Regions from separate parts of the Nocardioides sp. Bht2 genome, predicted to be linked through region 2. Evidence: riboswitches for the same ligand, from Rfam matches in the RefSeq annotation. Region 2 holds a riboswitch; each other region holds the start of a gene.

Region 1 (7,533 bases), on a different contig from region 2:
CGAACTGGGTCCCGGTCGAACGCCGGTTCCTGGGGATGGACCGGAGCACGCTGCTGCCTGCCGGGCTGGTCGCCGCGCTGGTGGCGATCGCGATCTGGCTCCTACCAGCGATCGACGGCGCTCTCTCGGTCGACGACCCGGCTCGGGCCGGGGATGTGATTCGGGTGGGCGAGGCGGAGTTCGCACCCGCAGTCGGCTGGAACATCGAGGCAGGGCTACGAGCCGGCAGTTCGACTTCGGGAACCTACCCGGAGAAGGCGGTGGTGACCCGCGGCGGATTGACCTTCACCCTGACCACCGGTGCGTTCGATGGCACGCCGCGCGAACTGGTAGCTCAGTTGCGTAAGAACAACGACCGGCTCGGGCCCAACGCGGTGGCCATCGACTCCAGCATGCCCACCACGATCGTGAATGCACACGGTGATAGAGGCGCGTTGGCTCGCTTCTCCAGCGCCGGATCGGAAGGTCTGATCGGTGCCTTCGTCTTCGACGGCGTAGGCGCCGAGATCGTCACCTATGGGCCAGCTGAGATCGACGACTCCGCGCTGGCCGCCGATGTCGTCGCGATGATCCGCTCCGTGCAGTCGGTGCAGGGCACGGACGGAGGAAACCGATGAACACGGCGCACGACGACAGCGCCGTATCGGCCGCCCGGCAGCGGGTCCTGGCTGATGTCGGCTGGGGCGAACGGGTCGACTGGCGCCAACCTCGGAACGCCTGCCTGTGGATCTTCCTCGCAGTGATCGGCTACGGGCTTTGGTACACCGTGACCATGGTGCGGACCGGGTCCCGGTCCTACGGAGAGCCGCTTGCCATAAATACGGCGATCTTCGCTGCTTACGCGGTGATCTTCTGGTGGTTCACCACCCGGATCGACCGCTACTCACGGCAACCACTGGACCTGCGGATCGCTGCCTTCATCTGGGGTGGCTTCGGAGCCACCTGGACCATCGCGATCCATGCCAACACGGCATTGATCGGTATCTACAGCAAGGTCATCAGCAACAACTTCGCTGTCGCCTGGGGAGCCGGGTTGGCGGCACCCTTCGTCGAGGAGACGGCGAAGGGCGCCGGGGTTCTGCTGCTGATGTTCATCGCCCGCAATGTGGTCCGGACCGCGTTCGACGGATTCGTGCTCGGAGCCTTTGCAGGGTTGGGCTTCGAGATCGTCGAGGACATCCTGTACGCGTTCAACAGCGCACAGGATGATTTCGGAGTGGACCCGGTTGGGTCCAGCCTGGACACGTCCTTGTTGCGCCTCGGCACTGGGTTCACCTCGCACATCCTCTATTCGGCTGTCTTCTGTGCCGGGGTCGTCTACCTCGTGGGGACCGTCGCCGAGCGACGACGGGTCGGCCGTGGGCTCGCCCTGTGTGCGGCTGCGATGGCGCTCCACCTGGTCTGGGACAGCACTGCGGCGATCGCGCAGGGCAACGGTCCGGTCGTGCTTGCTCTGCTGGCAGGCTCGGTGTTCGTCGCGTTCGGCGTCGTGTTGGTCGCCTTCCGGCTCAGCGTGGCGGCTGAACGTCAGGCGATGCGGGAGTTGATGGCTCCTGAGGTCGATGCCGGGCGGCTGACCGAGGAGGAGCTCGAGGCGCTTGCCGGCTCCTGGCGCCAACGCCGAAGCTACCGGCGCAAGGGTGGGGTGCGCGACCGCCGACGTCGGAGCCACCGGCTGGAAGCGGCTCACGACCTTGCCGACGCGCTGGGGGCCGCCCGGGGCGCGGAGACGGAGCGGGTGAGCTTCGCACGCTCCGAACTTGCCCGGTTCGAAGCGTCGACCGAGACGTAGTCAGAGCTTCGGCGGACGCGGCGGGGCTGGGAACGTCGGTACCCGGCCGCGGGTTCCGTAGGCGTTCAGCGTGGCCGACAGAGTGGTGGCGAAGGATCGTTCGGCGTCCTTGTCGAAGCCGAGACTGGAGGTGAACCAGTACATCGGCGTATCCACCTGCAGCACGATCGCCAAAGTGCCGTCGGCCATCGGCGTGACCGAGACCCGGAGCCGGAGGAGATCGTCGACCTGAGGTAGTTGGTTGCCGAGTTCGATCACCAGGTTGGGGTTGGCCAGGGGCGGCGAGATCGGGATCTGGAACTCGCCGGGGCCACCGGTCGCCTTCGACTCGAAGAGCGCGGCCACGTGGTGGATCGCCCGCACGCAGTCGGCGGCCGAGGCTGCGGTGTTGACGGTGAGGCTCATCTGCTGTTCGCGGCGATGAGCGCATCGAGCGTGTTGTAGTACTGGCGGGCCTTGCGGCGTGAGGCTTCGCTGCCTGTCTCCAGTCGCTCACGCCGGGTCTGCGTCAACTCCAGCGTGATCCGGAGGTGGAGTTCGCGCTCCTCCATCCGGGCGCGCTGCTCCACCAACTCCTTGCGCAGCGCTTTCCAGCCCGCTGAGGAGAGCTGGTAGATCGTGATCGCGGTGCCGACATGACCGGCGAGCTTCCAGCCGATCTTGACCGCTTTCCAGACGTGCGCGCCCTTGCCTGCTGCGATGACGTCGGTGGAGAGGTCGCGCGCCTCCTCGGTGAGCGAGGTCAGCCCCAGCCGGGCGAGTTCGGTGGCGGCGGCCGCAGGGGCGTTCGGATCCCACACCCAGGCGTCGTCGTAACGGAAGACCGGACCCTGGCCAGGAGTAGGCACCGAAGGCAGGGAACGCTGCGGGACCTCGTACTCGCCTGCGCCGGACTCGGTCCAGTCCTGCCAGCCGTCGGCGTCGACGGTGTGCCGATGGTCCGTCACCTGGACGAGATCCTCGGGCGAGGTCAGCCGGGTCAGCGCCAAGCCATGCAGCGCCGAAGGCAGGGTCAGACGCCAGTTCTCGTCGTCGATGCGTGCCGCTTCACCACCGAAGCTACGGGCCAGCTCGGTGGGATCGAAACCGTTGGCGGTCGTGGCCACGACCGTTTGTTCGTCGCTCACCGCTCGAATGTAGCGCGTGCTGTGAGCCACGTCACTGGTCCGGGTGGCGGGGTTGATCGGCCCAGAAACGGTCCGGTGTCGCTGTCACACATGCCACCATGCCGCCATGGGGTTGACGCGGGGCGGGTTCTGGAGGCGGCTCAGCGGCGGGATCTTGATGATCCTCCTCGCCGTGGTGGTGCTGCTGTGGCCGATCATCGCGGCGGCCACCGCAAGCGTCTCGCCGGCCTACTGGATCGGAACAGCTCCTCGTGATCTGGCTCTGGAGGCGGACACCACCTACGGCATCTATGTGGTGGACGGCGCCAACAACGGTTTCTCCATCTCCTGCTCGGTCTTCGAAGCGGCGGGGACGCCGCTGGAGCTCGAGGAAGGGCACCTCGCTTTCAGCCTCCCCGAGGACGAGTCCTTGATGTACGAGTTCAAGAGCGCCGCGGGCCACGTCACCGTGGTCTGCACCGCTACCGACCCGGTCTACGTCGCCCAGGTCCCGAACGAGCGAGCGGCATTGATCGGCGTCGCTATCGGCGTTCCGCTGGCCAGCGTCGGCATCCTGTTCCTTGGCATGGCTCTGACCGGGCGGAGGCGAACCGCGTAACGCTGCAGTTCGGTTCCATCTGACGGGAGGGCGGCCGGTCGGCGACTGGCCCACCTCCTAGCCTCCGCTGGACGGAGGAGGACTGAACGATGGCCGATCTTGCCACCAACGCACGTCTGATCGAGGCGGTACGCCAGTTGATGACGGCGGCGGCGACCAGCGAGGTGCCGCCCGATGAGCTGCAGCAGATCACCGCCAGCATCGGCGACCTGACCGGACGCCTGGCCAAGGAGACCCGTCCGACGCCGTTCCGCTCGCACCTGGATCTCGCTGCGATCGATCGGGTCCGGGCCGGCGAAGCCTGGCCGTTGTGGACCCACAACCCGCTGGCGATCCCGCTCGACATCAAGGTCAGTGACGGCGTCGCCACCAGCGACCTGTTGGTCGCGCCGCTCTACGAAGGGCCGCCCGGTCTGATGCATGGCGGGATGAGCGCAGCGGTCCTGGACTCGTTGCTCGCGGTGCTGGCGCAGGTCCAGCGACGTCGCGTGGTGACGGTGCGGCTGGAGATGTCCTACCTGGCCCCGATTCCCTTGGGCTCCACCGTTCACCTGGTCGGCGAGATCACTGCGAGCCAGGGGCGTAAAACCACCGCTGTCGGCGAGATCCGGCTCCCGGCCGGTGACGACGGTCAGGTGATCGTCGCGGTCCGTGCGGAGGCACTGCTGCTGGAGATCCCCGGCGCCCCGGACTGAGCGACTCGCCGCGTCACGCAGACGGCACAGGGCGACTGGCCGCTGTGCTCACCCAACGAAGAGGAGTTACTAGTGGTGCACCTTGCACTCGTCACCGGCGCCAGCCGCGGAATCGGCCGGGCGATGGCTCGTCGTCTGGCCTCGGAGGGGATCGCTGTCGCGGCTGTCTCGCGAACGCTGCGCCCCGGTGACGGCGCGCTCTCGGGCTCCTTGGAGGAGACGGTCGAACTGATCCGCGCGGACGGTGGTACGGCGGGTGCGTTCGCCGTCGACCTGGGCGACCCGGACCTCGACCGGGTCGCGTTGATCGCCCGGATCGAGGCCGAGATGGGGCTCACCGTGGACATCCTGGTCAACAATGCGGCGGCCGCACGCCAACACGGCAAGGGATTCGAGGAAGCGACGCGAAGGATCTTCACCGAGACGGTGGAGACGAACATCTGGAACACCTGGGACCTGATGAAGGCCGTCGTGCCGGGGATGCGCAGGGTCGGTCACGGCTGGATCGTCAATCTCTCCAGCCGGATGGCCTCACCGCGGGTCGGCCCACCGTTCGCGCCGCACCCCTTGCGCGGTGGGGTGCTCTACGGCGCGACCAAGGCAGCTATCGATCGGCTCAGCACGGGGGCTGCGCTGGAACTGCACCCCGACAACATCGCGGTCAACACCTTGGCGCCCAACCGAGGCGTCGCCACGGAGAACGCCAACAACTTCGTGCCCGGCTGGCCGGCCGAGCCGGAGGAGACGATGGCGGAGGCGAACCTGTTGCTCTGCACCGGCGACCCGCAGGTGCTCACCGGCCGGGTGGCCTACAGCCTCCCGCTGATCAAGGAGTTCAACCGCCCGGTCCGCACCCTGGACGGGCGTGAGCTCGTGACCGGGTGGCAGCCGGACGAGATCGATGAGCGTTCGCTGCTGCCGGAGTACCTGGTCTATGCCGAGTCTCCGGAGTTCCCGCGCGACCTGTTGGCGAAGACCGGACAGCTGTGAGTCGGCCTCGTCGTGGGCACCGGGGGAGGCCCGCGACGAGCCGGCAGGGCGAGGGGGTAGCCTGCTGAGGCCAGTCGTACTCCGTCAGGAGTCAGGGAATCCGGTGAGAATCCGGAACTGACGCGCAGCGGTAAGGGGACGGGCGGGACACGTCAGCAATGACAGCCACTGGGCCATCGGTCTGGGAAGGCGTTCCGTTCCGGTTGAACCGAGTCCGAAGACCTGCTGGCCCTGGCGACAGCCGTCGTCGGGTCACAGCGGACTCCGCGTAAGGGTCCCCGACTCAGATGGTGTGCAGTGACTTCGGCGAAGCGTTCCCGGCCCGACCAGTGTCCCGGTGTCCTCCGGCCCTGGCCGGCCGACGACGGCCTGCTGGTCCGGCTGCGCCTCCCCGGCGGGCGGGTGGCCTACGCCGCGTTGCTCCGCCTCATGGAGATAGCCGAGGAGTTCGGGGACGGGGCAGTCCATGTCACCACCCGGACCAACCTGCAACTGCGGGCGCTGCCCGCCGCAGCGTGCGGGCGCCTGCTACCGGATGAGGTCGAAGCGGCGCTCGCGGACACGGGGCTGCTGCCGAGCCGGGCCCATGACGTCGGTCGCAACATCCTGGCGTCGCCGCAGACCGGACTCGCGGGCGGTCGGGCCGACCTGCGTCCGGTCGTCGCCGAGTTGGACCGCCTGCTGCTGGCAGACGCCGAACTCGGCACTCTCAGTGGGCGTTTCCTCCACGTGCTCGATGACGGGCGCGGCGACGTTCTCGACCGCAGCTGCGACCTGGGCCTGGTGGCGCTGGACGCAGAGCGTGGCCAGTTGCGCATCGGCGAGCACTGGGGCGAGGTGGTCCGGCTGCCCGAAGCTCCGGCCCGGTTGGTCCAGTTGGCCCGGGAGTTCCTCGCCGTCCGCGGCGGTGGCCCCCAAGCGCCCTGGCACATCCGTGAACTGCCGGCGCTGTTGGCGCCGCCGCAGCCCGCCGACCCTGAGCTGCCGCAGGCGTTGGCACCGCTCCAGTACGGCCCGGTCCCTGGCGGAGTGCATGTTCCCGTGCCGCCGATGGGCCTGCGCCGCGACCACCTCCGCTTCCTCAACGCATCCGAACTGGTCGTCACGCCGTGGCGTGGCGTCCTCGTCCCCTGGGAGAGCCGATGACCAGCCCTCGCCGACCTGATCGGCACTATCCGTACATCGACCGTGGCCCGGCGATCTACCTGGACTCGTTCGCCACCATCCGGCGGGAGAGCGACCTTTCGGGTGTGCCCGCGAGCGCGGAGAAGCTTGCGGTGCGGATGATCCACGGCAGCGGGCAGACCGATCTGGTCGACGACCTGGTGGTCGACGACCGTCTGGTGCCGGCGGCGCGGGCGGCGTTGCAGGCCGGCGCGCCGATCCTCTGCGACGCGACGATGGTGGCCCGGGGGGTCACGCCCAGCCGGTTGCCGGCCGACAACGAGGTGCTCTGTTTCCTCAACGAGGCAAGGGTTCTTGGCCTCGCCACCGAGTGGGGGACTACCCGTACGGCAGCCGCCGTTTCGCTGTGGGAGCCGCATCTGGAGGGTGCGGTGGTCGCGATCGGGAACGCACCGACGGCCCTCTTCCACCTCTTGGAGATGCTGATCGACGGTGCCCCGAGGCCCGCGGCGATCGTAGGTTGCCCGGTCGGCTTCATCGGTGCCGCCGAGTCCAAGCAGGCGCTGGTGGACTTCGCTGTGGAGCAGGGGATCGACATCCCGTTCGTCACTGTCCGCGGACGTCGCGGCGGATCGGCGATGACCTCGTCGGCACTCAACGCGATCGCGCAGGAGGAAGAGTGACGACCGGACGGTTCGCGGGCGTCGGAGTGGGGCCGGGTGACCCGGAACTCCTGACCCGTAAGGGCGCACGTCTCATCGAGAACGCCGATGTGGTCGCGTACCACGCTGCTGCCGGCAAACCCTCGAACGCGCGCAGGATCGCCGGCGAGCTCTTCGCTGCGGGCGTGGTCGAGGAGGAGTTGACCTACCCGGTGACCACCGGGACCACCGATCACCCGGGTGGTTACGAGGGCGCACTCGCCGATTTCTACACCGAGTCGGCGGCCCGGCTTGCCGCCCACCTCGACGCCGGGCGCAACGTCGTGCTGCTGTCCGAGGGAGATCCGCTCTTCTACGGCTCCTACATGTACATGCACGACCGGTTGTCGGCCAGCTACCCCACCGAGATCGTGCCCGGGGTTCCCGCGTTCCTGGCCGCGACCGCCGCCGTCGCGCAACCCCTGGTCCGGCAGACCGACGTGCTGACGGTGCTGCCCGGGACCCTGCCGCGCGCAGAGCTCGCACGTCGACTGGCGGACACCGA
Region 2 (7,533 bases):
CGCCGCCACCTTGATCCGGCGGTAGTTGGTCCGCATGTCGTCGGCGGCCGGGGCACCGTCCAGGTCGCGGCCGTAGGCGAAGCCGCCCCAAGCGGTGTAGACCTCGGCCAGGTCCTTGTCGTCGCGCCAGGTTCCGGACTCGATGACCTGCAGGATCCCGGCGCCGTACGAGCCCGGCTTGGAGCCGAAGATCCGGGTCCGGGCACGGCGCTCGTCGCCGTGCGCGGCAAGGTCGGCCTGGGTGTGTGCCCGCACGAAGTTCTGCTCGGTCGGCTCGTCGAGCTCGGCAACCAGGCGCACGGCGTCGTCCAGCATCGCGACGACGTGTGGGAAGGCATCGCGGAAGAAGCCGGACACCCGCACCGTGACGTCGATCCGGGGGCGGCCGAGCTCCTCGAGCGGCACCACGACCAGGTTGCTGACCCGGCGCGACTGCTCGTCCCACTCGGGGCGAACGCCCAGCAGGGCAAGGACTTCGGCGGCGTCGTCGCCGCTGGTGCGCATCGCGCTGGTGCCCCAGACGGAGAGGCCGACCGAGGTCGGGTACTCGCCGGTCTCGTCGAGGTAACGCTGCAGCAGCGAGTCGGCCATCGCCTGGCCGGTCTGCCAAGCCAATCGGGACGGCACCGCACGCGGGTCGACGGTGTAGAAGTTGCGGCCGGTCGGCAACACATTGACCAGGCCACGCAACGGCGATCCTGAGGGCCCCGCCGGCACGAAGCCGCCGGAAAGCGCGTGCAGTACCGCGTCGAGCTCGTCGGTGGTGCGGGCCAGTCGCGGGACCACCTGGTCGGCCGCGAACTCCAGCACCCGGACCACCTCGGCGTCGCCGTGCAGGGTGCCGGCGGTACCGGGGTCCCAGTCGGCCTTCTCCATCGCCTCGATCAGCGCGCGTGCCTGCGCCTCGATCGCGTCGACCTCGACGGTGGGTGCATCGGGGCTCAGCCCCAGCGCGCCGCGTAGCCCCGGTACGGCGTTGCCGACACCGCCCCAGACCTGGCCGGCCCGGAGGATGGAGAGCACCAGGTTGACCCGGGCCTCGCCGGTCGGGGCGCCACCCAGGATGTGCAGACCGTCGCGGATCTGCGCGTCCTTGATCTCGCAGAGCCACCCGTCGACGTGGAGCAGGAAGTCGTCGAACTCCTCGTCGTCCGGGCGCTCCTCGAGACCGAGGTCGCGGTGCAGTTGGGCGGCGTGCATCAGCTGCCAGATCTCACCGCGGATCGCCGGCAGCTTGGCCGGGTCCATCGTGGAGATCTTGTCGTACTCCTCCAACAGTGCTTCCAACCGCGCGATGTCGCCGTAGGACTCGGCGCGGGCCATCGGCGGCACCAGGTGGTCGACGATGGTGGCGTGGGCGCGGCGCTTGGCCTGGGCGCCCTCGCCGGGGTCGTTGACCAGGAACGGGTAGATCAGCGGGAGGTTGCCCAGCGTGGCGTCGGGGCCACAGGAGTCCGAGAGCGCGGCGTTCTTGCCGGGCAGCCACTCCATCGAGCCGTGCTTGCCGAGGTGGACCACGGCGTCGGCGCCGAAGCCTCCGGTCGACGGCGCGGCCTCAAGCCACCGGTAGGCAGCCAGATAGTGGTGGCTCACCGGCAGGTCGGGATCGTGGTAGATCGCCACCGGATTCTCACCGAAACCCCGCGGCGGCTGGATCAGGATCACGATGTTGCCGGCGGTAAGGGTGGCGAGCACCAGTTCGCCGTCCTCGTTGACGAACAGCGAGCCAGGGGCCTCGCCCCAGGCCTCGGTCATCGCCTCACGCAGTTCGGTGGGCAGGTGCGCGGTCCAGGACCGGTACTGCTCGGCGCTGATCCTGACGTGAGCGTCGGTCAGTTGCGCCGAGGTCAGCCACTCCTCATCCTGTCCGCCGGCCGCGATCAGCGCATGGATCAGGGCGTCGCCGGCCGCGGTCTCCGCCTCCGGAGTCTGCTCGTGGTCGAGCAGCGAGGTGATGGTGTTGTCGCTGCCGAGGTGGTAGCCCTCGTCGCGCAGTCGGCGCAGCATCCGGATCGCGGAGACGGGAGTGTCCAAGCCGACGGCGTTGCCGATCCGGGCGTGCTTGGTGGGGTAGGCGGAGAGGACCAGGGCGAGTCGCTTCTCCGCGTTCGGGAGATGGCGCAATCGGGCGTGGTTGACCGCGATCCCGGCCACCCGCGCCGCGCGCTCGGGGTCGGCCACATAGTGCGGAAGCCCGTCCTCGTCGATCTCCTTGAAGGAGAACGGTGCAGTGGTGATCCGGCCGTCGAACTCGGGGATCGCGATCTGGTTGGCGTAGTCGAGCGGGCTGATGCCGTCGTCCGACGCCACCCACTCCGCGCGGCTGTTGGTGAGGCAGAGCCCTTGCAGCACGGGGATGTCGAGTGCTGCCATCCGCTCGACGTCCCAGGCCTCGTCGTCGCCGCCCGCGCTGGCGGTGGCCGGCACCGAACCGCCGGCCGCCAACACGGTGACGATCAGCGCGTCGAGGGTGCCGAGTGCCTGGTAGAGGTCGTCGGTCGCGGCGCGCAGCGAGCCCGCGAAGATCGGCACGCCGACCGCTCGGCCGGTGGCGTCGACGGCGTCGGCCAGGGCGTGTGCGAAGGCGGTGTTACCGCTCGCCTGATGCGCCCGGTAGTAGAGGATGCCGATCCGGGGGAGCGTGGCATCGGCAGCGGGCCGCTCGGCGAATCCCCAAGCCGGCAGTGCGGCCGGCGGCTCGAAGCCGACGCCGGTGAGCAACACGGTGTCAGCAAGGAAGGCGTGTAGCTGTGCCAGATTCTCCGGGCCGCCCTCGGCGAGGTAACGGTGCGCCTCGGCCGCGGTGCCGATCGGCACCGTGGAGAGCTCCATCAGCTCCGCGGACGGCTGCTGCTCGCCACCGAGCACGACCAGGGGTGTGCCGGCGGCCCGCAGCTCGGCCACGCCCGGCCACAGGTGCTCGGGCGAGCCGAGGAACCGGATCACCACCAGCTCGGCGTCCGCGGTGATCGCGCCCAGGTCGCTGTCTGTGGAGCGGGACGGATTCGCCAGTGCGTAGTCGGCGCCGCTGGTCCGGGCCGAGAGCAGGTCGGTGTCGGACGTCGAGAGCAGGGCAATGCGTGTGGACGCGGCCATGTGCCGGGTTCCTCCTCCGGGGTTCTCGCCCCGTGTCACGGTCGGATTCTGTCCACGGCCAGTGTCTGGCTGCCCGGCGCCGGTCGGGGAGGACCGGTGCGGGTCACAGTGGCGGAACCGCCCCGGAGTCGCACCGGGTTCCTGCACCATGAACGGGATCGAGCCTACGACAGCCCGTCCAGGTGTGGCCGGAGAGGGTTGCCAGCCGACCAGTCGCTGGGCGAGGCTGGGCCGTGGGAGGGCTGGTCTTGAGGAGGACTTGATGCCCGTCGCTGTACCGACCCCCGGTCGGATCTTCGAAGCTCTCGAAACCGAGCACGACTACTGGCTCGACGAGGTCGAGGGCCGACTGCCCGATGATCTGGCGGGCACCCTCTACCGCAACGGTCCGGGGCGTCTGGAGATCGGCGGAAGTCCACTCGGGCACATGTTCGACGGCGACGGCATGCTGGCTATGTTCGCCTTCGACGGCGGGCGGGTCCGGTTCCGGAACCGGTACGTCCGGACCAGTCACTACCGCGCCGGGCAGAGCTCGGTTGGAGCGCCGATGCGTGGCTTGGGCACGCTCCGGCCGGGAGGGCCGCTGGCCAACGCCCTACGGATGCCGGCGAACGTGGCCAACACCAGTGTCGCGCTTCACGCCGGGGAACTCCTCGCTCTCTGGGAGGGCGGCAAGCCACATGCCCTGGACCCTGACACGTTGGCCACCCGCGGCGTCTACGACTTCGACGGCCAACTGCGCTGGCTCGGTGCTTTCTCGGCGCACCCGAAGGTGGACCCCCTCACCGGGGACCTCTACAACTTCGGTGCCGAGGTGGTGCCGCGGCCGGCGCTCCGGTCGTATCGGGTCGATACCCGCGGCCGGATGCATCGGCTCGGCGCGATCTCCCTGCCCGAGCCGGTCTTCTGCCACGACTTCGCGCTCACCCAGCAGAACCTGGTCTTCGTCGTCGATCCGCTCGGACTGGCGAAGCGGGCACTGCCGGGCGTGCTGCTCGGCCTCACCAGCTTCGACCGGGCGCTCCGGTTCGACGCGGGGCGCGGCACGACGATCCTGATCCAGCCCCGGGACGGCGGCAAGGTCCGCCGGATCACCGTCCCGGCCTTCCTGCACTTCCACATCAGCAACGCCTACGACGATGGGACGGACGTCGTCGTCGATCTGGTCCGGTGGGACCGCGACTGGGAGTCGTTCAACCAGTCGCTGCGCGCCTATCGCCCGGATGACCCCGACCGGCCTGACGATTGGCAGTTCGGCGGCGTGTTGACCCGGCTCCGGATCACCCCGGCGGACCGGGTGATCATCGAGGAGTTGGCTGACGTCTTCGGCGAGTTCCCGCAACTCGACCAGCGGCGGGCGACCAGGGCGCACCGGTTCAGCTACCTGGCCGGACGGGTCCGACCGGGCGAGGAGGCCGACGCGATCGTCGGTATCGACCATGAGCTCGACCGGGTTCGGGCGCATGCGCTGCCACCGGGACACACGGTCAGTGAACCGGTCTTCGTGCCGCGCAGCGACGATGCCGCGGAGGACGACGGCTGGCTGCTCGCGGTGGCCTACGACCCGTTCGCCCACCGCTCGCGTCTGCTCGTCCTGGACGCCCGGCGGATCGAGGACGCCGCGGTCTTCGTCGGGCACCTGCCGCACCACCTGCCGCAGAGCTTCCACGGCACCTTCACCTCGCGGGTGGCGCGTCCGTGACCTGCCGCGCGCACATCCATTGTCGAGTTCGGGCAGAATGAGGCCATGGCGACCCAGACTGAACAGACGGTACGAGAGGTCACTCCTGACGGCGGCGTCGTCGTGGGTGACGACGGTTCCCCCGGAGCTGCTGGCGCGGTGCGCTTCGCGCTCGCCGAGGCCGAGCGTCGTGGAACCACGCTGCACGTGATCCGGGCTTGGACGATCAGCAGTGCTGTCCGTCCTGAGGGCCTTCCGATCAACGTGACGCCGTCCCTGCTGGAGTTGGAGGAGGCGACCCGTACCGCGGAGGAGAGCCGGATCGCCAAGCTGCTGGGCGAGACCACCGTCCCGGTCGAGGTCCACACGGTCTACAGCCCCTCGGCGCAGTCGCTGATCCACGCCTCGGCCACCGCCGACGTCGTGGTCGTCGGCTCGCGGGGCCGCGGCGGTTTCGCCACCCTGGTCCTCGGCTCCGTTGCCGAGCAGGTCGTGCGCCACGCCGCCTGCCCGGTGATCGTGACCCGTAAGGCCGTCGAGGCCTGAGTGGTGGTGGGGTGAGCTTCTCCACCCGGGTGGTGGTGATCAACGCCCTCATCTTCACGCTCGGAACGGCGCTGCTGGCGGCTTCGCCAGCAGCGCTCGGCAGCAGCGCGTTGCTCTCCGAGGTGGCGCTCCTGGTGGTGGGCGTCGGCCTGATGGTCTGGGCCAACACCCTGTTGGTACGCAGCACCTTGCGACCGGTGGAGCAGTTGGTCGACGACCTCGATCAGGCCCGCGGCACCGAACCGTTCGAACGGATCGAGGTTCCGCACGACCCGATCGCCGGTGGCCTGGCAGCTGCCGTCAACGATCTGATCGACCGGATCGAGGCGGGCCAGCGCGACGCGAAGCTGGCAGCGTTGGCGGCCCAGGAGTCGGAGTCGGCGCGGATCGCCCAGGAACTGCATGACGGCGTCGGCCAGTCGTTGACCGCGGTGCTGCTGCAACTCGGTGCGCTTGCGGACCAGCCGCCTGACGAGGTCGCAGCCGCTCTCGAGGAGGTTCGCGAAGCTACCCGGGAGAGTCTCAACGAGGTCCGTGAGGTGGCGCGACGGCTGCGTCCCCAGGCCTTGGAGGACCTCGGCCTGCACAGCGCGCTGGCCGGGCTCTCGACCCAACTCTTCAAGCACGTCGAGACCCATGTCGAACGCCGCATCGAGCCCGGGCTCCCACAGCTGTCGGAGGCGGCGGAGTTGGTGGTCTACCGGGTGGCACAGGAAGCTTTGACCAATGTCGCCAGGCACGCGGCGGCGCGGTGGGCTGAGATCCGCCTGGTAGAACAGGACCGCGGGGTCCAGTTGACCGTCACCGACGACGGTGTCGGGCTCGGGCGGCACGCGGACGGAACGGGTCTGCGGGGGATGCGGGAACGGGCCGCGCTGATCGACGGCAGGCTCTCGGTGCGGCCCTGGCGCGGAGGCGGAACCGTGGTCACATTGTGGGTACCAGCAGTCAACGAGGAGACAGACCAATGACGGAGTCGGGTAGATGGCGGATCCTGCTCGCCGACGACCACGCCCTCGTCCGTCGTGGGGTCCGGATGATCCTGGAGCAGCAACCCGACTTCTCAGTGGTCGCTGAGGTCGGAGACGGCAAGGAGGCCGTCGACGTGCTCCGCGACGTCGAGGTCGACCTCGCGATCCTGGACGTCGCGATGCCGCGGCTGACCGGCCTACAAGCTGCCCGTGAGATCTCGCGGCGCAAGGAGTCGCCGAAGATCCTGATGCTCTCCATGCACGACAACGAGCAGTACTTCTTCTCCTCGTTGAAGGTCGGCGCCAGCGGTTATGTGCTCAAGTCGGTCGCCGACCGAGACCTCGTCGATGCCTGCCGGGCCGCGTTGCGCGGAGAGTCGTTCCTCTATCCCGGTGCCGAGAGCACGTTGGTCCGTGACTACCTCGGCCGGGTCAAGCGCGGGGAGCGGTTGCCGAACGCGGTGCTGACGCCGCGCGAGGACGAGGTGGTCAAGCTGATCGCCGAGTCCCACTCGTCGCGGGAGATCGCCCAGTTGCTCTCCATCAGCGTGAAGACGGTGGAACGGCACCGGGAGAACATTCTGGCCAAGCTGGGGATGCGGGACCGGACCGAGCTCACCCGGTACGCGGTGCGTGCCGGACTGATCGAGCCCTGAGCCCTCGCCGAGGCGGGCGCTCAGTCCTCCGGGACCAGCATGTTGCTGAGCACGAACCGTTCGCCCGGATGCGTGTGCAGGCTGGAGGAGAAGGCACGCCCGTCGGTGTCGAGGTGGCGGCGCCGGATCACCAGTGCGGGTTCCCCCGCCTTGGTCTCCAACGCCTCCGCGAAGCGGGCCGGCATGGCGACGGCGCGAACCGTCTGTTCGATCCGGTGTCGCGGCATCGTTGCGGTGTGGGTGGCGGCGAGTTCGGGGTCGTAGGGCGGCTGTTCGGGGCGGACGTACTGCTCGGTCCAGCACAGCGGTGGTCCTGACGGATCGCGTCGGCGTCGGCGGACCCCTTCGACGAGGGTCCACTCCGAACGCTGGGGGAGCCCGGTGCGCTCGGCCAGCTCGGCGTCCAGCCGGATCAGCCGGGTTGTCGGCGCGGCGACCCCGGTGTCGCGGTAGAGATTCACCAGCTCGTCGCGGTTGGTCACGAAGGGCAGGTAGTCGGCGACCGGGAGCCGGGAGATGACGGTGGTCCCGGCACCCGGGCGGCGGGTGATGAAGCCCTGATCCTCCAAGGTCCGCAGGGCGA
Region 3 (7,533 bases), on a different contig from region 2:
GGGGATCTCGGTGCTGCTCTTCGAGTACGTCTTCGGTTTCGCCGGATCGGATCCCGCGTTCCCGCTCTTCGCCTTCGTCTTCTTGGTGGCGCTCGGGATCGACTACAACATCTTCCTGATGACCCGGGTCCGTGAGGAGACCCGCACGCGCGGTACTCGGGCGGGATCGCTGGTGGCGTTGACGTCGACCGGCGGAGTGATCACCTCGGCGGGTCTGGTGCTGGCGGCGACGTTCCTCGTCCTGGCCACGATCCCGGTGGTCTTCCTCGCCGAATTGGGGGTCGCCGTCGCGCTCGGCGTCATGCTGGACACGATGATTGTGCGTTCCGTGTTGGTCACCGCGATCAACCTGGACCTGGGGCCGCGGATCTGGTGGCCGGGCCGGCTCGACCGCGAACCGCCGCTAGATTGGACCCATGAGCAGCAGCGAGCCGACGCCGACCGTCGAGATCCGGTCTGAGCAGCCCGTCGACGTCGCCGCCATCGCCGCGGTGACCGGAGCGGCCTTCGCCGGTGCCGAGCACTCAGCGCCGCCGGTTCGACCCGGCGGGCCGCCCGGAGAGGTCGACCTCGTCGAATGGTTGCGCGCCGACGAGGGGTGGATCCCTGAACTGTCGTTGGTGGCCGTGCTGCACGACCAGGTGGTCGGCCACGTGCTCTGCACCCGGGGCCTGGTCGACGACGCACCTGCGCTCGGCCTGGGCCCGGTCAGCGTCCGCCCGGACCTGCAGGGACGCGGCATCGGTGACGCACTGATCCGCGAGGTGCTGGCGCGGGCGGCCGAGCGGGGCGAGTCGCTGGTGGCGCTGGTCGGTGAGCCGGCCTACTACGGTCGGTTCGGGTTCGTCCCGGCACGCACCCTGGGCGTTGAGGCCCCCGATCCCAGTTACGGAGAGTTCTTCCAGGCGCTGCGGCTCGGCCCCGGCCCGCACCCGCAGGGCACCTTCAGGTACGCCGCGCCGTTCGACCGGCTCTAAGCGGTTCGGCTCAGCTCCGAGCGTCCATGCGGGGATTGCTCAGCGGCGCCAGGCCCACTGCGTGACGGTGCGGCCCGGCGTCCAGCCGGTGAAGGTGCCGACCGGAGCGGTGGTCTCGACGGCGATCCGGGTGAGTTCGCCGCCGAAGCTGCGGTAGGCGTTCGCCAGCAGCAGTTCGGTCTCCAGGGTGACGCCGTGGACGACGAGGCGGCCGCCTGGCGCCAACGCTTCGCGGCAGGCGTCGAGGACGCCGGGGCGGGTGGCGCCACCCCCGATGAAGATGGCGTCGGGTGTCGCTAGGCCCGCTAAAGCGTCCGGCGCCCGACCCTCGACCACCCGTAGGGCGGGAACCCCGAGACGGTGCGCGTTCCTGGCGACCCGGGCCGCTCGCTCAGCGTTGCCCTCGACCGCCGTGGTCCGGCAGGTGGGGTGGGAGCGCATCCACTCGATGCCGACCGACCCGGCGCCAGCGCCGACATCCCACAGGTGCTGCCCCGGCGACGGCGCCAGCCGGGCGAGTGCCGATGCCCGGAGATCACGCTTGGTCAGTTGGCCGTCGTTCTCGAAGGCGTCATCGGGGAGACCCGCGACCCAGGCTGACAGGTAGGGCGCTCCGGCTGCCGTCTCGATCGCCAGCACGTGAAGGGCGGGAACCTCCTTCACCGGCACTCGGGTCCACGCTTCGGCGGACCGGGTGAGGCGTGCGTGGTCGCGGGTACCGAGGTCGCTGAGCAGCGTGACCTCGGCGTCGCCGTGGCCGGACGACGACAGGACGGTACCGATCTCGCTGGGGCTCGCCGGGCCGGAGGTCAGCACCAGTAGCCGTCGGCGTGGCGCCAGCTCCCGGCGTACGGCATCGACGTCCCGCCCGACCAGGGTGACGATCTCGGACTCTTCAGCCGACCATCCTATCGCGGCGCGGGCCAGCGAGATCGACGAGACGGCCGGGACGATCCGGACCGCTTCGGGGCCAAGCAACCGGATCAGCGTGGTCCCGATCCCGGAGACGAGCGGGTCGCCCGAAGCCAGCGCGACGATCTGTTTTCCGGCGTGGTCTCCGAGCAGTGCGGGGAGGTTCTCGGCGAGGGGAGTAGGCCACGAAACCCGTTGCTGTGTTGGGGAAAGGCCCTTGATGCTCTCGATCGCGGCGAGGTGCCGACGGCCGCCGAGCACCACTTCCGCGCCCGCGATCAGGGCCACCTCCCCACGGCCGAGAGCGGGTTCCGCACCGACACCCAACACGGTGATGACGGCGCCTTGCGGCTCGACAGATCGACCAGAACTCGGGGGCGTGGCGGTACTCATGGCCACGGAGAGTATCGTGACGGCTCAACAACGTGAGGTGCCCCTGCGCTCCCATCATCGGAACCGGTGATGACGAGTAACGGGGAGAATCTGGGAAGCCGGTGAGATTCCGGCACAGGCCCGCTGCGGTAAATCGGGCCCTCCGAACGGAGGGACCCGCCAAGTCCGAAGACCGGCCTCACGCCATTCAGTTACTGACTGAACGAGCGGGAGCCTCACCATGTCACTGCAGTACCCATTTTCTGCCGTCCTCGGCTGCGACGTCGCCGACGACCGCCCGCTGGAGCCGATGGGCCTGGCGCTGATCCTCAACGCGATCAGTCCTGAGATCGGCGGCGTGCTGATCCGTGGCGAGAAGGGCACCGCCAAGTCGACCACCGTGCGTGGCCTGGCTGCGGTGCTGCCCGAGCTCGAGGTGTACGCCGGCGACCGGTTCTCGATCGATCCGGCCGACCCCGCCGCGAGCAGCCCGGACGTGGTCGCCCCGGGGCCGGTCGAACGACGTCCCGTCCGGCTGGTGGAGCTGCCGGTCGGGGCCACCGAGGATCGAGTGCTCGGCTCCCTGCACCTGGAGAAGGCGCTCACCGCAGGCGCCGTCGAGTTCGAACCGGGGATGTTGGCGCGGGCCCATCGCGGCGTGCTCTACGTCGACGAGGTCAACCTGCTCCACGACCACCTGGTCGACCTGCTGCTGGACGCGGCCGCCACCGGCTCGGTGACCATCGAGCGCGACGGCGTCTCCTTGCAGCACGCCGCGCGGTTCCTGCTGATCGGCACGATGAACCCGGAAGAGGGCGAGCTGCGACCCCAGCTTCTGGACCGGTTCGGCCTCACCGTCGAGGTGGCCGCGCCCCGCGACCCGGCACTGCGGGTCGAGGTGGTCCGGCGCCGGTTGGCCTTCGACGCAGACCCCGCAGGTTTCTGCAGGGGCTGGGCGTCGGCCCAGCTCGGTCTGACGGCTCGGATCGACCAGGCCCGGGTCCTGGTGGGCCGGGTCGTGCTCGGCGACGGCGCGTTGCTGAAGATCGCCGAGGTCTGTGCCGCCTTCGAGGTCGACGGGCTCCGTGCCGACATCGTCACCGCGCGCACCGCCGTCGCCCACGCAGCGTGGTCCGGACGTACCGAGGTCACCCGCGCCGACATCCGGGCGGCTGCTCTGCTGGCATTGCCGCACCGCCGGCGCCGCAACCCGTTCGACGCTCCCGGCATCGACGAGGAGCTGCTCGACCAGATCCTCGGCGACGACGAGCCGGACGGGCCTGGGGATGGACCTGAGCCGGACGGTACCGATGGTCCGGAGAGCATCGACGGCACCGAGAGCACCGACGCACCGGCGAACGGTGATCGCCCCGAGAACGCCGACGCTCCCGAGCAGGGCGACAGTCAGGCTGAAGCTCCGGAGACCGACCAGGGCCAGGCCCCCGAGCGCGAAGGTCCCGAGACCGAAGCGGCCGAGCAGGCAGGCGAGAACCAGGCCCCCACGCCCGGTGCCCCCCAGCCGCCCACCGAGCGGGCCCACGCGCCCTACCGTCCGAAGCTGCTGACCCTCGACGGTGTCGGCGAGGGGAACCCGGGGCGCCGCAGCCGGGCGCGCGGCACCAACGGTCGACGGGTCGGTGTGGAGCCAGGGGTCGGCGCCGGGCGCAGCCTGCATCTGGTGGAGACGATCCGCGCCGCCGCCGAACGGACGGCGTTGACCGGGACCAGCCGCAGTGATCGCCGACTCGCGTTGACACCGGCCGACCTCCGCAGCGCCAGCCGGGAAGGCCGTGAGTCGAACCTCCTGCTCTTCTGCGTCGACGCCTCGGGGTCGATGGCGGCTCGGCGCCGGATGGCCCAGGTGAAGACCGCGGTCCTCTCGCTGCTGAGCGACGCCTATCGACGCCGCGACAAGGTCGCGATGGTCAGCTTCCGTGGGCAGAGCGCCCGCTTGGTGCTGCCGCCGACCGGTTCGGTCGAGGTGGCCGCGCGGCTTCTCGACGATCTCCCCGCCGGCGGCCGGACCCCCGTCGCAGAAGGGCTTCTGGAGGCAGCGGCGGTGCTCCGCCGCGAGCGGCTCCGGGATCCGCGGCAACGGCCTCTGCTCCTGCTGATCACCGACGGACGCGCCACCGCCGGGAACGACGCGGTCGCCCGTTCGCAGCAGGCCGCAGCCCACCTGGCCGCCCTCGGCGTTCCGGCGGTTGTCATCGACTCCGAGGACGGACCGATGCGGCTCGGACTAGCGCGTCGACTGGCCGCGCACCTCGGCGCCGAACACCTACCGATGGCGGAGGTCAGCGCGACCGCCCTGACCGCAATCGCAGAAGAGAGAGTCGCCTGATGAGCACCCTGGACCCGCTCGAGGCCGGAACCGTCGCCCTGGTCGGTGGCGGCCCCGGTGACCCCGGGCTGATCACCGTCGCCGGGCGTGCCGCCGTCGAACAGGCCGACGTTCTGCTGGTCGACCACCTCGCCCCGCAGGGTGCGCTGGCGTGGGCCCGACCCGACGCCGACCTGATCGACGTCTCCAAACTGCCCCGTGGAGCCTTCACCTCCCAGGAGCGGATCAACGAACTGTTGATCAGTCATGCTCGAGCCGGACGCCGGGTGGTCAGGCTGAAAGGTGGGGACGGGTTCGTCTTCGGACGCGGCGGGGAAGAGCTACAGGCCTGCGCTGCCGCAGGGGTTGCGGTGCGGGTGATCCCCGGTGTCACCTCGTCGGTCGCGGTGCCCGCTCTGGCCGGCGTCCCGGTCACCCATCGTGGGCTGGTGCAGGGGTTCAGCGTGATCTCCGGGCATGTGCCACCTGACGATCCGACCTGCTCACTCAACTACCGCGCGCTGGCTACGTCGGGCACCACGCTGGTGGTCCTGATGGGCGTCGCCAACCTCGCCGCGATCAGCCGGGAGCTGATCGCTCAGGGCGTCGCCCCCGCAACTCCGGCAGCGGTGATCGCCCGCGGCGGCCATCCGGACCAAGAGGTCCGTACCGCGTCGATCGCCGAGATCGCCGACGCCGCTGTCGGGATCAATCCGCCGGCGATCACCGTGATCGGCGAGGTCGCACGTTGGGCCGCCGCGACGTCGTCTCTCACCCCGTCATTCGCCATGCAGGAGGCCTGAGATGCCACAGGGCAAGCCGGAGAACGTTCCCAACGACGGGCTCACCACCCGCCAACGCCGCAACCGTCCGCTGTTGATGGTGCACACCGGTGACGGCAAGGGGAAATCGACTGCCGCCTTCGGGCTGGCGATCCGCGGCTGGAACCAGGGCTGGCGGGTCGGTGTCTTCCAGTTCGTGAAGTCCGCGAAGTGGCGGATCGGTGAGCAGACCGTACTGGAACGTCTCGGTGCGTTGCATGAGGAGACCCGCGAGGGTGGGCCTGTCGAGTGGCACAAGATGGGCGCTGGCTGGTCCTGGACCCGGAAGCAGGGCGAAGCCGAGGACCACGCTCGGGCGGCCGCCGAAGGGTGGGCGGAGATCAAGCGCCGCTTGGCCGAGGAGACCCACGATCTCTATGTGCTCGACGAGTTCACCTACCCGATCGCCTGGGGTTGGGTGGATCTCGACGACGTGGTCGCCACCCTGCGTGACCGCCCGGGCCGGCAACACGTGGTGATCACCGGACGCCGGGCTGCCCCCGAACTCTGCGAGGTCGCGGACCTCGTCACCGAGATGACCAAGATCAAGCACCCGATGGACGCCGGTCAGAAGGGTCAGCGGGGCATCGAATGGTGATCCTGCCCCGCCTGGTCGTCGCGGCGCCGTCGACCGGGCAGGGCAAGACCACGGTGGCGACCGGGTTGATGGCCGCGCTCACGGCGCGTGGGTTGACGGTCTCCGGACACAAGGTCGGTCCGGACTACATCGATCCCGGCTACCACGCGATGGCGACGGGTCGCCCGGGACGGAACCTGGATCCGCACCTGGTCGGTGAGGCGTTGATCGAGCCGTTGCTGTTGCACGGTGCTCGCGATGCCGACATCGCTGTGCTGGAAGGGGTGATGGGCCTGTTCGACGGTCGGCTCGGCACCGACGGGTTCGCCTCCACCGCTCATCTGGCGACCCTGACCCGGACGCCCGTGGTGCTCGTGATCGACGTGGCCCGGATGTCGCGATCCGCCGCGGCGATCGTCACCGGGATGGTCCAGTTCGACCCCGCCGTCGAGGTCGCCGGAGTGATCCTCAACCGGGCGCGCCCGGGGCGGAACACCACCGAGATCGCCCGTGCCATGCCGGTCCCGGTGCTCGGCGTCGTTCCGCACGACGAAGCCATCGAGTCGCCGTCGCGTCATCTCGGCCTGGTCCCGGCTGCCGAGCGGGTCGGCACCCAGAGCGTGATCGATCGACTGGCGGAGCACCTGGCTCGCCACGTCGACCTGGACGCCGTGCGTCAGGTGGCCCGGAGCGCGGCACCGGTCGACGCCGCTCCTTGGGATCCGGCGGACGAGGTCACGCCGGTCGCCGGAGCACCGGTGGTCGCGGTGGCCGGTGGGCGTGCCTTCACCTTCCGCTACGCGGAGACCGAGGAGCTGTTGAAGGCCGCCGGCTGCCGGGTGGTCAGCTTCGACCCCGCCCACGACGACGAGCTGCCCGCGGGGACGCAGGCGCTCTATCTGGGTGGGGGATTCCCCGAGGTGCACGCCGCGCAGCTCGGTGCGAACACCCGGCTCCTCGGCCAGATCCGGGCCGCGGTCGAGCAGGGGTTGCCCACGGTGGCCGAGTGTGCCGGACTGCTCTACCTGTTGCGCGATCTGGAGGGCACCCCGATGGCGGGGGTCCTTCCGGCAGGCGCCGCAATGGGTGGCCGGCTGACTTTGCGCTACCCCGAGGTGATCGCAGCCGGCGACAACCTGTTGACGCGGGCCGGCGAGAAGCTGACCGGGCATGAGTTCCACCGCACCGCGCTCGACGCACCCCTGCGGGGCTGGCAGCCCGCCTGGGAGGTCGACGGAGAGCTGATCGGTGCGGCCTCCGCAACGCTGCACGCCTCCTACCTCCACGTGCACTGGGCCGGTTTCCCGGCGCTGGCGCAGCGTTTTGCTGAGGCGGCTGCCGTCGCGACGCCGGTGGAGCCGGTCGTCGACGAGCCGTTCCCCGCGGTCGGCGCGGCACCCGCACAAGGACCGGACGACCTGGTCGCCGAGAGGTTGCTGCACCATGGTGACCGGGAGGCCACCCCGGGCCTCATCGACTTCGCCGTCAACGTCTTTCCCGGGGAACGCCCCGCCTGGTTGGAGGCGGCCCTGGTGGACGGCGTCGCCGACT

What was found. Region 2 has a riboswitch for cobalamin ahead of cobN (cobaltochelatase subunit CobN). Riboswitches for the same ligand answer to the same signal wherever they lie in the genome.
Region 1: linked by a shared signal. The riboswitch ahead of ACLM5J_RS19360 (nitrite reductase) and the one ahead of cobN (cobaltochelatase subunit CobN) in region 2 are both predicted to bind cobalamin.
Region 3: linked by a shared signal. The riboswitch ahead of ACLM5J_RS20630 (VWA domain-containing protein) and the one ahead of cobN (cobaltochelatase subunit CobN) in region 2 are both predicted to bind cobalamin.

The regions. Positions count from the first base shown of each region.
Region 1 is NZ_JBLBWI010000022.1:41,269-48,801, forward strand. It holds gene ACLM5J_RS19325 (hypothetical protein) at 1-617, shown strand, start outside; gene ACLM5J_RS19330 (PrsW family intramembrane metalloprotease) at 614-1,792, shown strand; gene ACLM5J_RS19335 (hypothetical protein) at 1,793-2,197, opposite strand; gene ACLM5J_RS19340 (hypothetical protein) at 2,194-2,919, opposite strand; gene ACLM5J_RS19345 (hypothetical protein) at 3,026-3,517, shown strand; gene ACLM5J_RS19350 (PaaI family thioesterase) at 3,607-4,212, shown strand; gene ACLM5J_RS19355 (SDR family NAD(P)-dependent oxidoreductase) at 4,285-5,202, shown strand; cobalamin riboswitch at 5,257-5,447, shown strand; gene ACLM5J_RS19360 (nitrite reductase) at 5,500-6,348, shown strand; gene ACLM5J_RS19365 (precorrin-8X methylmutase) at 6,345-7,010, shown strand; gene ACLM5J_RS19370 (precorrin-2 C(20)-methyltransferase) at 7,007-7,533, shown strand, end outside.
Region 2 is NZ_JBLBWI010000028.1:4,516-12,048, forward strand. It holds gene cobN (cobaltochelatase subunit CobN) at 1-3,096, opposite strand, end outside; cobalamin riboswitch at 3,135-3,262, opposite strand; gene ACLM5J_RS20395 (carotenoid oxygenase family protein) at 3,359-4,798, shown strand; gene ACLM5J_RS20400 (universal stress protein) at 4,844-5,323, shown strand; gene ACLM5J_RS20405 (sensor histidine kinase) at 5,335-6,294, shown strand; gene ACLM5J_RS20410 (response regulator) at 6,291-6,950, shown strand; gene ACLM5J_RS20415 (GntR family transcriptional regulator) at 6,971-7,533, opposite strand, start outside.
Region 3 is NZ_JBLBWI010000030.1:7,112-14,644, reverse strand. It holds gene ACLM5J_RS20645 (MMPL family transporter) at 1-460, shown strand, start outside; gene ACLM5J_RS20640 (GNAT family N-acetyltransferase) at 417-977, shown strand; gene cbiE (precorrin-6y C5,15-methyltransferase (decarboxylating) subunit CbiE) at 1,017-2,282, opposite strand; cobalamin riboswitch at 2,312-2,478, shown strand; gene ACLM5J_RS20630 (VWA domain-containing protein) at 2,503-4,605, shown strand; gene cobA (uroporphyrinogen-III C-methyltransferase) at 4,605-5,387, shown strand; gene cobO (cob(I)yrinic acid a,c-diamide adenosyltransferase) at 5,389-6,003, shown strand; gene ACLM5J_RS20615 (cobyrinate a,c-diamide synthase) at 5,997-7,533, shown strand, end outside.